DNA from 4 places in the Paenibacillus sp. FSL R7-0048 genome. Region 1 is predicted to be linked to each of the others. Evidence: predicted binding sites of a transcription regulator. Region 1 holds the regulator's gene; each other region holds the start of a gene.
The links. Region 1 encodes Rex, which represses fermentation and respiration genes when NADH is low (regulators of the CRP and FNR family bind a similar motif). Its sites were predicted from a motif close to TTGTGAAATATTTCACAA; they were not measured.
Positions count from the first base shown of each region.

Region 2: the regulator Rex is predicted to act here: its motif matches at 1,972-1,989, upstream of NSQ91_RS31625 (cytochrome ubiquinol oxidase subunit I).
Region 3: the regulator Rex is predicted to act here: its motif matches at 1,393-1,410, upstream of nadA (quinolinate synthase NadA).
Region 4: the regulator Rex is predicted to act here: its motif matches at 1,396-1,413, upstream of NSQ91_RS12045 (DUF1641 domain-containing protein).

Region 1 is NZ_JBBORF010000001.1:4,789,796-4,793,185, reverse strand. Features, by position in the region: gene dinG (ATP-dependent DNA helicase DinG) at 1-655, shown strand, start outside; gene NSQ91_RS21375 (redox-sensing transcriptional repressor Rex) at 786-1,439, shown strand; gene NSQ91_RS21370 (amidohydrolase) at 1,426-2,727, shown strand; gene NSQ91_RS21365 (cell wall elongation regulator TseB-like domain-containing protein) at 2,900-3,390, shown strand, end outside.
Region 2 is NZ_JBBORF010000001.1:7,149,650-7,153,039, reverse strand. Features, by position in the region: gene NSQ91_RS31640 (S1C family serine protease) at 1-887, shown strand, start outside; gene NSQ91_RS31635 (cold-shock protein) at 1,307-1,507, shown strand; gene NSQ91_RS31630 (cold-shock protein) at 1,601-1,828, shown strand; gene NSQ91_RS31625 (cytochrome ubiquinol oxidase subunit I) at 2,051-3,390, shown strand, end outside.
Region 3 is NZ_JBBORF010000001.1:73,429-76,818, forward strand. Features, by position in the region: gene ftsH (ATP-dependent zinc metalloprotease FtsH) at 1-1,211, shown strand, start outside; gene nadA (quinolinate synthase NadA) at 1,481-2,419, shown strand; gene nadB (L-aspartate oxidase) at 2,459-3,390, shown strand, end outside.
Region 4 is NZ_JBBORF010000001.1:2,770,763-2,774,152, forward strand. Features, by position in the region: gene NSQ91_RS12035 (nitroreductase family protein) at 1-281, opposite strand, end outside; gene NSQ91_RS12040 (DUF2785 domain-containing protein) at 503-1,345, shown strand; gene NSQ91_RS12045 (DUF1641 domain-containing protein) at 1,546-1,989, shown strand; gene NSQ91_RS12050 (NAD(P)/FAD-dependent oxidoreductase) at 2,030-3,208, shown strand; gene NSQ91_RS12055 (SGNH/GDSL hydrolase family protein) at 3,373-3,390, shown strand, end outside.

The DNA of each region.
Region 1 (3,390 bases):
GCTAGTTATACCGCGTGATTTTCCTAGTGTGAAGGGGAGTGTGGGCGATGCTCGATTTGTCGATACACTCGTACAGTCATTATCGGAAGCTGCTAAAACAACACGTGGGCGGATGCTGGTTCTGTTTACTTCTTATAAAATGCTGCGTCAGGTATATGATCCGCTTAAAGAGGCTTTGGCCTCACAAGAGATTACGGTGCTTGGTCAAGGCGTGGAAGGTGGCAGCCGGAGCAAGCTGATCCGCCGCTTTCAGGACAGTGCAGCATCCGTATTGCTGGGGACGAGCAGCTTCTGGGAAGGTGTAGATATTCCAGGTGAAGCACTGACTTGCCTGGCCATCGTGAGACTTCCGTTTCAACCACCGAATCACCCGTTGGCGGAAGCGAAGTCGGAGTTATTGCAGGCCCAGAAGAAGAATCCGTTCATGAAATTATCTGTTCCTCAAGCGGTTATTCGTTTTAAGCAGGGATTCGGAAGACTGGTTCGCACGGCGCAGGATCGCGGAATAGTTATTGTTTATGATACAAGGGTTATTGAATCTCATTACGGGAAGTATTTCCTTTATTCATTGCCTGGTCCCAAAATGGAGCATATGCTTACTGATCAAATGGTCCCTCGCATAGCGGAATGGCTAGAGGATGGCGGCGCTTCTTAAAACGCTCGTCTTCAGTTTAGCTCCTCCTTATCCTTAAGGGCGGTGTGTTACAGTACCGTCCTTAATAAGGAGAGGTAGACGTTTAAATATGGATTTTCACAAGAACATTACTATTTTTAGGAGGAAAAATATGAAATCGGATAAAATATCAGAAGCCGTTGTTCGCAGACTGCCTGTGTACTTGCGTTTTTTGAATGATCTCCAGAATCGCGAAATATTAACAGTTTCCTCTCAGGAACTTGGACAAAAGCTTGATCTTAATCCCGCACAGATTCGTAAGGATTTAGCATATTTTGGTGACTTCGGCAGAAAAGGTATCGGCTATGATGTAACGTATCTTATTGAGAAAATCCGTCATATCCTGAAGCTGGATCAACAGCTTAATGTAGCTTTAGTTGGAGCAGGTAATCTCGGACATGCCTTGTCTAATTACAATGCATATCTTAAAGATACTATGAAAATCACGGCTATATTTGATTCGTACGCTCCTAAGGTTGGACGTAAGATCAACTCCCTTACTGTGCAACCGATGGATGAACTAGGCAGCACGATTCGTGAGCAAGGTATTCGCATTGCCATTATTACCGTACCTGATTCAGAAGCTCAAAATGTAGCAGATATTCTCATTTCTTCTGGGATTGAAGCGATTTTGAACTTTGCCCCTGTGATTCTGAAGACACCACCGAATATCCGGGTGCATGCAGCTGATTTTACAACTGATCTGCAAAGTCTTGCTTATTACTTGCGGGATGGAAAGGAAGAAAGCGAACATGAACAACAATAAAACGATAATTAAGGGCGGGTATTTTCTGACTCCGGGAACGGATGAGCCGGTTCTGAGTGGATATATGACTATTGAAGATGATTTAATCACTTACATAGGAAAAGAAGAGCCTCAGATGGAAGCTGGAGTGCAAGTGGTTGATGGCAGCCGTCTGCTGTTCATGCCTGGACTTGTAAACACACATGGTCATGCGGCGATGTCTTTGCTGCGTGGATATGGAGATGATTTAGCGCTACAAGTGTGGCTTCAGGAGAAGATGTGGCCAATGGAGGAAAAGTTCACCGGTGATGATGTATACTGGGGAACCTCCTTATCTGTATTGGAAATGCTGAAGGGTGGAACTACGACCTTCCTCGATATGTATGATCATATGGACCGAGTAGCCGAGGTAGCTGAGTTATCAGGTATCCGTTCCGTATTGATGCGTGGTGTGATCGGGTTATGTCCAGAGGATGTACAGAATCACAAGCTTGCGGAAGCAATTTCTTTTGCCCGTAACTGGCATGGAAAGGCTGAAGGTAGAATTACTACTATGATCTCGCCGCACGCCCCTTATACTTGCCCTCCGGACTTCCTGGTTAAGTTCGTGCAGGCAGCGCATGATCTGGATTTACCGATGCATACGCATATGTCCGAAACGAAACGTGAAGTGGAACAAAATGTGGCGGATTACGGGTTGCGTCCTGTAGCTCACTTAGAGAAGCTTGGCATGTTCACACGTCCCTCGATAGTTGCACATGGTGTTCATTTAAATGATGAAGAGATTGAGATCTTGGCTCGCCATAATGTGGGTGTATCTCATAATCCGGGCAGTAATTTGAAGCTGGCTAGCGGAGTGGCTCGGGTTACTGATCTTCTAAAAGCTGGTGTGAAGGTGTCTCTTGGCACGGATGGCGCGGCAAGCAACAATAACTTGGATATGTTTGAAGAGATGCGGCTTGCAGCTCTCATTCATAAGGGTGTCAGCGGTGATCCAACGGCTGTTCCAGCTCCAGAGGCTCTGCGTATGGCTACAGAATATGGCGCGCAGTCCATCTTTTTAAATAATGTAGGCAGACTTGCTGTAGGGATGAAAGCAGATTTCATTGCTATTGATATCGATCAGCCGCATTTGCTGCCACACACAGATCTGTTGTCTCATGCAGTTTACTCTGCTAGCGCTAAGGATGTTGAGCATGTGTGGGTGAATGGTAAACAGGTCATCAAGCATGGACAATGCTTAACCCTGGATGAGGAAGCTATCCGGCGTAAAGCGCAAGAAGCCTTCGAAGGTTTATTGAAGCGTTAAGTCTGGAGAATAACGAATAAATAATAGGCTGCGACTTTTTGCTTTTAGCAAAAGTTGCGGCCTTTTGTGTATTTTTAAGGCTGGGAAAGCTAGAAAATTATGAAATTTTGGATAAACGCGCGGGTGTGTTATATAATCAAAAAAGATATATTACTAGAAAGGGAGCTGTACCTTGAAGAAAAGGAAAAAATGGATCCTCCTGGGGTCAGTTCTGATTCTGCTCCTGGGGTTTGGACTTATCCAGTTCTATGCCTATATTATGAAAGATCAATGGAACGAGCGTGATATCGCTAAGGATGTTGCCAAAACCAGAGCGGGTCTAACAGAGGTAACTAAAGCACAAAAATCGGTTTGGGATGAAAATGCAGTGTACTGGGTTTTAACAGGAAAAAATGAAGCCGGGACTGCTCTTATGGTCTGGGTCCGCTTTACGGTAGATGGAAAATTTGCTGAAGGCGACGACGCAGTGTTTGCTGAGGAACTAAGTAAAGGAACCTCGGAAGCCCAAATACGCGGCATTATCAAAGCTGATCTTCCGGACATAACGATTGAACGCTTGCTGCCGGGAGTATATAACGGAGAGTATGCTTGGCAGCTTTTTTATAAACAGAGCGGTCGGTATTATTATCAATTTTATCGCTTTTCGGATGGGTCCCGAATGGG
Region 2 (3,390 bases), 2.4 Mb from region 1:
TGGATGAGTCTGCACTAGGCTCAGGAGTGATCTATAAAAAGACAGGGAATAAAGCATTTATCATTACCAATAATCATGTCATTGAAGACTCCGGTAATCTCGAAGTAGTTACAGTGAACGGAGAGACTCGTAAGGCAACACTCGTTGGAACGGATAAAGTAAGCGACATTGCGGTACTCTCTATTGATGCCAAAGGAATCGATACCATCGCGCAGCTCGGTGATTCCTCTAAGCTTCGTCTAGGTGAAACGGTCATTGCTATCGGTAATCCGCTAGGACTTGGTGATACATTGACCTCGGGGATTGTTAGCTATACTGAACGGATGGTCCCCGTATCCCTTAATCAGGATGGAGTATATGACTGGGAACAAGAAGTGATACAGACCGATGCGGCGATTAATGAAGGAAACAGTGGCGGCGCATTAGTGGATCTGGATGGTAAGGTCATTGGAATTAACACAATGAAGATTTCAGATACGGGTGTAGAGGGTCTGGGTTTTGCAATTCCTGCGAATCATGTGATAGATATCGCTAATGAGCTGGCTGAAAAAGGACATATTGCCCGTTCGTACTTGGGTGTATATTCAGTTGATTTGAACAATCCGTACGTTCCACTAGCAGAAGATCAACGCAATGAATTGAACCTGCCGAACAGTGTTAAGGATGGAGTAGTTGTTCTAGAAGCCGTTGGCCCTGCGAAGGAAGCTGGACTGCAATTCAATGATGTCATTACCAAATTTAATGATCAATCAATCATATCTACCCTTTCTCTTCGCAAGTACTTATATAATCATACGAAGATCGGTGATGATCTGAAAATTACTTATTATCGAAACGGCGAGGCCAAACAGGCAACAGTTAAACTTCTTGAAAAACCACAGGAATAATATGCTGGAAGTCGGTATATAATGATATAGCAGTTACGACAAGTAGAGCGGACTACCCCTTCGATTCCGAGGGGGTACCTTCTTGAAAAAACGGATGAAAGTAACGTTTTTGGAAAAGCTATTTTTCTAAAACCATGATAATTATGCCAGAAAAAGGATCTATTTAGGGAATAAACACTAAGTGGCAGCCCTTACATTGGAAGGTAATACTTATTAGGGCAAAACCGGATATATTCGGATGCTTGCTTGCCTTTGCTAATCAGGTGTGGTAATATGATATCAATCATACATTTAGTCCCTAATTCTCGCATTGAAAAGGGCTGTCATATTTGGTAATACAACCTTTTTCAATGTGTGAATTTTTTCTTTGTTTGAAGATAAAAAGAACATATTAATTTAAATTTGTGGAGGTAACACACATGCAAACAGGTACAGTTAAATGGTTCAACGCAGAAAAAGGATTCGGATTTATCGAAGTTGAAGGCGGAAGCGACGTATTCGTTCACTTCAGCGCAATCACTGGCGACGGCTTCAAAACTTTGGACGAAGGCCAACGCGTTGAATTCAACGTTGTTCAAGGCAACCGTGGACCACAAGCCGAAAACGTTGTAAAACTGTAATAATAGAAGAAACCGTCCCAGCTTGTGAAAGTTGGGACGGTCTTTTTATATCTAGTTACTCACTATTTGACTTACAGGATGGGAGGAACGGCAATGAACTACCGGAAGAAACCTTTGGAAGAAATACCGGAAGAAAATACCGCAATTTGGGCATGTACCAATGAGGGATGCAACGGATGGATGAGGGATAATTTCGCATTTGAACATGCGCCTTCTTGCCGTCTATGTGACTCTCCAATGGTTCGCAGCACGAAGATGCTACCCCAATTGCTTAATTCGAATGGCGATCTCAAATCGCTGAAGAAGGGTATTTCCATCTAACCAATACCTAAATGAGTCAAGCATTTAATAGAACGACGAACCACTCAAGACGGGTAAACCGTCTTATTTTTTTTGCTTTCTTTATGCTAAATTGTGATCTTTGTCACAAATCATTTGAATTTCACCGTTAAATGACTATCTTTATGTGACATTTATCACAAAAAGAAGTTTAAATTTTTGACAGAATATAATTAACGAAAAGGGGAGAAGGAAGGGACAAATATGGATACAGTAATGCTGTCGCGTATACAATTTGCGTCGACGACAATATTCCACTATTTCTTTGTACCGGTATCAATCGGACTAGCGCTCTTGATTGCAATCATGGAGACAATGTACGTTAGAAAAGGTAATGAAGAGTACAAAAAAATGGCGCAGTTCTGGGGAAAGCTATTCCTCATCAATTTTGCAGTAGGGGTAGTTACAGGAATCTTGCAGGAATTTCAGTTCGGGATGAACTGGTCCGATTATTCACGTTTTGTGGGTGATGTATTCGGGGCTCCACTTGCAGTTGAGGCATTGGCAGCCTTTTTCCTGGAGTCTACTTTTATTGGGATATGGATATTCGGCTGGGATAAGGTGTCCAAGCGAGTACATTTACTGTCCATCTGGCTGGTAGCATTCGGTACGATGTTATCTGCATTCTGGATTCTAGCGGCTAACTCTTTTATGCAGCATCCTGTGGGTTTTGAGATAAATAATGGACGTGCAGAAATGAATGATTTCTTCGCGCTTATTACGAACGGACAATTGCTGGTTGAATTCCCACACACCGTACTGGCTGCTTATGCAACAGGTGCTTTTCTTGTAACTGGTATTAGTGCTTATAAAATATTGAAGAAACAAGAGGTTTCTTTCTTTAAGAAGTCTTTTCAGATTGCAGCCATCGTAGGGATTATTTCTTCTATTGGTGTAGCTGTTGCTGGTCACGCCCAAGCGCAATATTTGGTTGAAACTCAACCAATGAAAATGGCAGCTTCCGAAGGACTGTGGGGTAAGAGTGGTGACCCGGCACCTTGGACCGTATGGGCAAACATTGATCCAAAAAATCAAATTAGTAGTGGAGAATTTCAAATTCCTTATATGCTGAGTTTCCTTTCATACAGTAAATTTTCCGGTGAAGTTAAAGGTATGCTTGAGCTGCAAGCGGAGTATGAGCAAACCTATGGCCCCGGTGACTATATTCCACCTGTACGTACGACATTCTGGAGTTTCCGGATCATGGTTCTAGCAGGAACGTTAATGATTGTATTGGGAATGTACGCTATGTACTTAATGTGGCGCAAAAAAATGGACCGTCCGAACACTTGGTTTATGCGGTTTATGTTATGGGGCTTGTTGCTTCCTCCGATTGCGAATACAGCCGGTTGGGTTATGACCGAATTCGGGCGTCAGCCATGGACGGTATTCGGACTGATGACAACGGAAGACAGTGTGTCGCCTAATATTACAAGTGGTCAAGTTCTGTTCTCCGTGATTTCTTTTACAACGATTTATTTAATTCTAGGATTAGTGTTGGTCGGATTGTTTATTAAAGTGATTAAAAAAGGTCCTTATGCAAT
Region 3 (3,390 bases), 4.7 Mb from region 1:
TTGGTGGCGGACATGACGAGCGTGAACAGACGCTTAACCAATTGCTGGTTGAGATGGATGGATTCGGTGGTAACGAAGGCATTATTATTGTAGCGGCGACTAACCGCGCTGATATACTTGATCCGGCATTGCTTCGTCCAGGACGTTTTGACCGTCAAATTACGGTTGACCGTCCTGATGTGAAAGGCCGTGAAGCTGTACTTAAGGTTCACGCTCGTAACAAACCGCTTACGAAAGATGTAAGACTGGATGTTGTTGCTAAACGCACAACCGGATTCACAGGTGCTGATCTGGAGAATCTGCTGAATGAGGCAGCTTTGCTAGCTGCACGTCGTAACCGTAAAGATATTTCCATGATTGAAGTGGATGAAGCTATTGACCGTGTTATCGTAGGTACTGAGAAACGCAGCCGTGTGATCAGTGACCGCGAGAAACGTATTGTAGCTTATCATGAAGCAGGCCATACTATTGCAGGTTACTTCCTTGAGCACGCCGATATGGTGCATAAAGTTACTATTATCCCACGCGGACGTGCAGGCGGATATGTTATTATGCTTCCGAAGGAAGATCGGATGATCGTTACCAAGCAGGAGCTTTTGGATAAGGTTACTGGATTACTTGGTGGACGTGTTGCTGAAGAATTGTTTATTGGTGAGATCGGTACGGGTGCATACAGTGACTTCCAACAGGCTACGCGCATCGTGCGTGCCATGATTATGGAGTACGGTATGAGCGATAAGCTTGGACCTATGCAGTTCGGATCTTCTCAAGGTCAAGTATTCTTGGGTCGTGATATTGGGCATGAACAGAATTACAGTGACTCCATTGCTTATGAGATTGATCAGGAAATGCAGAACTTTATTACTTCGAGTTACGAACGTTGTAAAGATCTGTTGATCAAACACTCCAAAGAAATGCACTTGATTGCCAATACATTACTTGAGAAAGAAACACTTGAGCTTGATCAGATCACACAACTGATTGAACAAGGATTCCTTTCCGAGGATGGTAAACCAGAGGGTGGCGAAGGTGTTGCCCATGAAGTTGGCGAGCCTGTCATCGACAATATCGGTGATGTGCGAGTTCGCATTCAAGGCAAGCCTGAGGATGAACAGTCCACACTTCCTGACCTGTCGAAGGATATCCCGAATAACCCTGATTCTGAGGGTAATGACGGTTCCGGTGATGACAACAAAGGTGGGGGGCACTAGCCTTACCTAATTGGGTCCACCATTCATATGATGTAAATTTATCCGGAGAACGTAACTGTTCTCCGGATTTTTTATTTTAATTTTTAAGGGATTCTATGCCTTAAAGCCTGTCCAGTTACATTGACAGAGGCTGGAACGTTGTGTACATTAGTGATTAATATTACTTACTATTTATATCAGCATGTTCATTTTTTCACCATGATGGCGCATGCTATTTGATAACATCATGTCGGCGAAAAGCCGCGAGGATTTAAGGGGGAGAACAATCGGTGGAAGCTCTGGCGCTTGAGCGCAAGCAGGAACAGAATCGAGAACTTCGTATACGTCTTGAACAGCTTAAAAAGGAACGAAACGCAATCATTTTAGCTCATTATTATCAACGTGATGAAATTCAGGAGGTTGCCGATTTCCGGGGCGACTCTTTTTTACTCGCTCAGAAGGCTGCAGAGACAGATGCAGAAGTTATTGTATTCTGCGGTGTTCATTTCATGGGGGAAAGTGCAAAAATTCTAGCCCCGAACAAAACCGTCCTTATTCCTGATGAACGTGCAGGCTGTCCAATGGCAGATATGGTCAATGTAGACGGTTTGCGTAAGCTAAAAGCTCAACATCCAAATGCTAAAGTAGTCACTTATATCAACTCGTCCGCCGAGATTAAAGCAGAAACCGATATTTGTTGTACCTCTGCTAATGCTGTGAAAGTAATCGAATCCCTTGACGCCGAAGAGATTATTTGGGTCCCAGATAAGAATCTTGGTCAATATGTACAAGATCAGACGGGCAAGAAGCTGATTATTTGGGAAGGCTATTGCAACACTCACGACATGTTGACCGTCAAAGATGTAGTAGAAATGAGAGCAAAATATCCAGATGCGGAATTTGTAGTTCATCCAGAGTGTCGTCCTGAAGTAGTCGCCATGGGTGACTATGTAGGCAGCACTACATCAATTCTGGAGTATTGCCGGAAATCGGATCGTAAGCAATTTATCGTTGGAACGGAAGATGGTACCGGATATCAGCTTCGTAAGGATAGTCCAGATAAAGAATTCCATTTTGCTACCAAATTTCTTGTTTGTCCTAATATGAAAGTTAATAATCTAAAAAAACTGGTGAAATGCCTGGAGACGATGAAGCCACAAATCTATGTACCGCCTGCTGTCGCCGACAAAGCCAGAACATCCCTAGAGCGCATGCTACAAGTCCGGTAGCATGCGCTACTCTTTCGTTGAAACAGGTGAAAAGCGGTCATGATTCCACAATATTTGGTTGATTTTGATCTTCGGGATATTCCTACGGTAAAGACAGATTGTATTGTTATTGGTTCAGGGATTGCCGGGTTATTCACAGCTATTAAAGCCAGTGAAGATCGGCGTGTCATAATGATCACAAAGAAATCAGTAATGGAAAGTAATACTCGCTATGCACAGGGGGGGATCGCAGCTGTTATAGCTGAGGATGATTCCCCTGCTTACCACCGGCAGGATACCTTAATGGCCGGAGCAGGTCTTTGCTCCTCAACAGCTGTCGATGCACTTGTTAATGAAGGGCCGGAAGGCGTTCATGAGTTAATTCGCTTAGGAACTCTGTTTGATAAGGAAGATGGGGTACTGGCTTTGACTCAGGAAGGTGCGCACAGCCACCGCCGTATTTTGCATGCTAATGGGGATGCTACAGGTTATGAGATTGTTCGTGCATTGGCGGAACAGGTAGCCGAACATGAGAATATTGAGGTCTGGGATGATCATTATGTTATCGATCTCATCACTGAAGGTGGAGAATGTGTAGGCGCATTATTGCAACGGCCCGGTGGTGGAAGGTTGTTCCTGCAAGGGGATGCGACCATTCTGTGCTCTGGTGGAGCAGGACAATTATATCGATACACTACCAACCCAGAAGTAGCTACAGGAGATGGAGTAGCAATCGCCTATCGCGCTGGGGCTCATATACGAGATATGGAATTTATTCAATTTCATCCTACAGCACTTAGTTACCCGGGAGCTCCTAGATTTTTAATCTCCGAAGCTGTGCGTGGGGAAGGAGCAGTCTTGCGCAATATTAATGGAGAACGGTTCATGGAACGTTATCATGACCTGCTTGAGCTGGCTCCGCGGGATATTGTAGCACGAGCTATTGTAAGTGAAATGGAACATACTAAATCAACGTTCGTTTATTTGGATAT
Region 4 (3,390 bases), 2.0 Mb from region 1:
TAGATTTCTGGAGCCTGCTGATAAGCATGCTTATCTCCTAGCACTACAATAACTGCTGAAGCAGTATGGATTTTATATTGGCCGTAAGCTGCTTCGCGAATTTCTTCTTTTAAGCTCTCGTTAGATATCACTTTGTAATTTGTATGCTGTAGATTATAGGCCGATGGTGCCAATCTGGCATAAGAGAACATTTCCTCTAATTCATTCTGAGGGATGATAACCCCTTCCACAAAATTCATAGCGGATCTGCGTGACTGAATCAAGTCTGTAAAAGCGCTCATAAGTATTCCTCCGTTGTGTATGTATTCGGTTGTAAAATATCAACACCTGATATTTGTAAATAAACTAACTAAATGTTACTAACTCAAAATAACACAGCATATAAAATTCGTCAATGATAAAATTTATTGAAGTTAATCTTGAACACCCTGTTGTCAAAAAATAGGACATAAATTAGGATATTAGGATATGTAGAAACACAGTGAATGAAAGGGTGGATAAATTGATTAATAGTAGAGAACAATTGATGATAGATTTGCAAAGAATCGAAGAGAATGACTACGAGCTTAGAAGTGGAGAGGACATAAAGGATTATGGGAAGTTGATGCTTGAGCATATAGGAGATCCCGAGCCTGTACTGCGTGATGAATTGATTTATTCCACATTCTACAAATGGATTAATGAGAAACATTGGTTTAATGATGCGGAGCTTCGTGAACTGCTGTGGATACTTCTTGACGAGCAGCATCTTTTTTATCACATTGGGAATAAAGAAGATCTGACGGTGTATACAAGAACATTTTCTGTATTGGTTGTTGCTCTTATTCTCCAGAGGCATAGGGAAATGGCTATATTGGATAGCTCTGAATTTATAAAGGTGAAGCAGGGTTTGATTCGTTTTTATGAGGAAGAACGGGACTTAAGAGGTTATATGGAAAAAGAAGGCTGGGCACACGCAGCAGCCCATGGCGCCGACGCCTTGGATGAGCTGGTTTTATGCTCGGAGAGTGATGCCGCGGTGCGGGAAGAGGTTCTGGTAGTTATTCAAAAGATGCTTTATAACGATCAATACATATTCAGGGACGAAGAAGATGAAAGGATTGCTACTATTATAGTTACAATCATCGATCATCATTTACTTCCACAGCAGTCTATAACCGATTGGATTCTCAACTTGGCGCAATGTGGCAGTTGGCCTAGAAGCCACAGCCAGTACGTTACTCGAATAAATACAAAGAACTTCCTGCGTTCTCTTTATTTCAGGTTACTTCTAACAGAGAAGAATATGGACATTGTGGATGTTTTATTGAAAACTGAGAAGAATTTGAATGAATTTGTACATTAATTCACTCAAACGGTTTTAATTAACACTAGTAATTTAAATAATTTATTATAATGTAATAAAAATCACAAATGTTTATGGAAATTCAAAAACTTTGTGACATTTATAACTTGATAAGTGCTATAATAGAAATATGGCGTTAAAAGTTCTTATGTTTTTTATTACTATTAAGCAGCAAAGCTTATTGCAGAGGAGATTTGGATATGTCAGAATCAATCACTCAAACACAACCTGAACAAGAATCACCAAAAGTAGCTGTTAGCAAGGAACAAATGGATGTTCTTGAGCAGCTCTTGAAACCAGAAGTTCAGGAATCATTAACAGTCTTGGTGGAACAGTTGCCAAAATTAACTGAGCTTGTTGGCGTGCTTACAAAGTCCTATGACTTTGTGCAAACTGTCGCAGCGGATGATGTCTTGAAAAGTGATACGGTAAGTGCAATTAAAGAACTTGCTGAACCTGTAGTGCATTCCGCGAAGAATATGGCAGCTACAGTGATCGAAGCAAAAGATCGTGCGAATGAAAGTAACGAAGTTATTGGTCTTTTTGGTCTTATGAAGTTGTTGAAAGATCCACAAGCGCAAAAGCTTTTCCGTTTCGTAAATGCATACCTTCAAGTTGCTGGAGAACGCAGTAAGCAGAAATAATCATTTTCATATCTTATACGTAAGGGACGGAGGAAACATCATGTCTAAACATATTGTCATTCTAGGAGCAGGTTATGGTGGTCTACTAAGCGCCTTAACCGTACGCAAATATCTCAAAAAAGATGAAGCTAAAATTACTGTAGTTAATCAGTATCCTACCCACCAAATCATTACAGAATTGCATCGTCTTGCAGCAGGTAGTGTTGCAGAGGGTGCTGTAGCTATGCCTCTAACTAAGCTTTTCGCAGGGAAAGATATTGACCTGAAAATCGCGAAGGTTAATTCATTTTCTGTGGAGAACAAACAAATTGTTCTTTCTGATGGTGTGACACTTACTTATGATGCGCTTGTTGTAGGTCTTGGCAGCACTACAGCTTATTTTGGCATTCCAGGGCTTGAACAATACAGTATGGTATTGAAATCAGCTGCAGATGCTAACAAAATTCATCAACATATTGAAGATCGTATTCGTGAATATGCGAAATCGAAAAATGAAGCAGATGCAAACATCCTGATCGGTGGCGGCGGCTTAACAGGTGTTGAGCTTGTTGGTGAAATCGCGGATGTATTGCCTACACTTACTAAAAAATATGGCGTTGATCCTAAAGAAATTAAGCTAATGCTCGTTGAAGCAGGTCCTAAAATCCTTCCAGTATTGCCAGATGCATTAATCGAACGTGCTGTAGCAAGCTTGGAAAAACGTGGTGTTCAATTCCTGACAGGTCTTCCTGTTACGAATGTAGAAGGCAATGCGATTGACTTGAAAGACGGTCAAAAAATTATTGCTAACACATTTGTATGGACTGGTGGCGTACAAGGAAATCCACTCATCGGCGAATCCGGTCTTGAAGTTAACCGCGGTCGTGCAACGGTGAATGAATTCTTGCAATCCACTTCCCACAAAGATGTATTCGTTGCTGGTGACAGCGCGGTGGTCTTTGCAGAAGACGGACGTCCTTACCCTCCAACTGCGCAAATTGCTTGGCAAATGGGTGAATTGATCGGATACAATCTGTATGCCTTCTTGAAAAATAAATCGTTTGAAAGCTTTAGCCCAATCAACTCTGGTACACTTGCTAGCTTAGGCCGTAAAGACGGTGTTGCCATCGTTGGTGCAAGTTCTACTCCGTTAAAAGGCTTGCCTGCAACTCTAATGAAGGAAGCAAGTAATATCCGTTACTTGTCCCACATTAAAGGATTGTTCAGCCTAGCTTACTAATATAGTTTAACCCTAAACCCTGCTCAAATCTGAGCGGGGTTTTTGTTATTGTTTTTTTAGTGAAATGTTTGCATTATTGATGTTTCACAGTAGGCTGTATTCATTGTATTTGATATAATAGATTGGGTTATATTAACAGAGGTAGTTAGAGGAGGATTTCATTTATGATATTCCAACAAAAC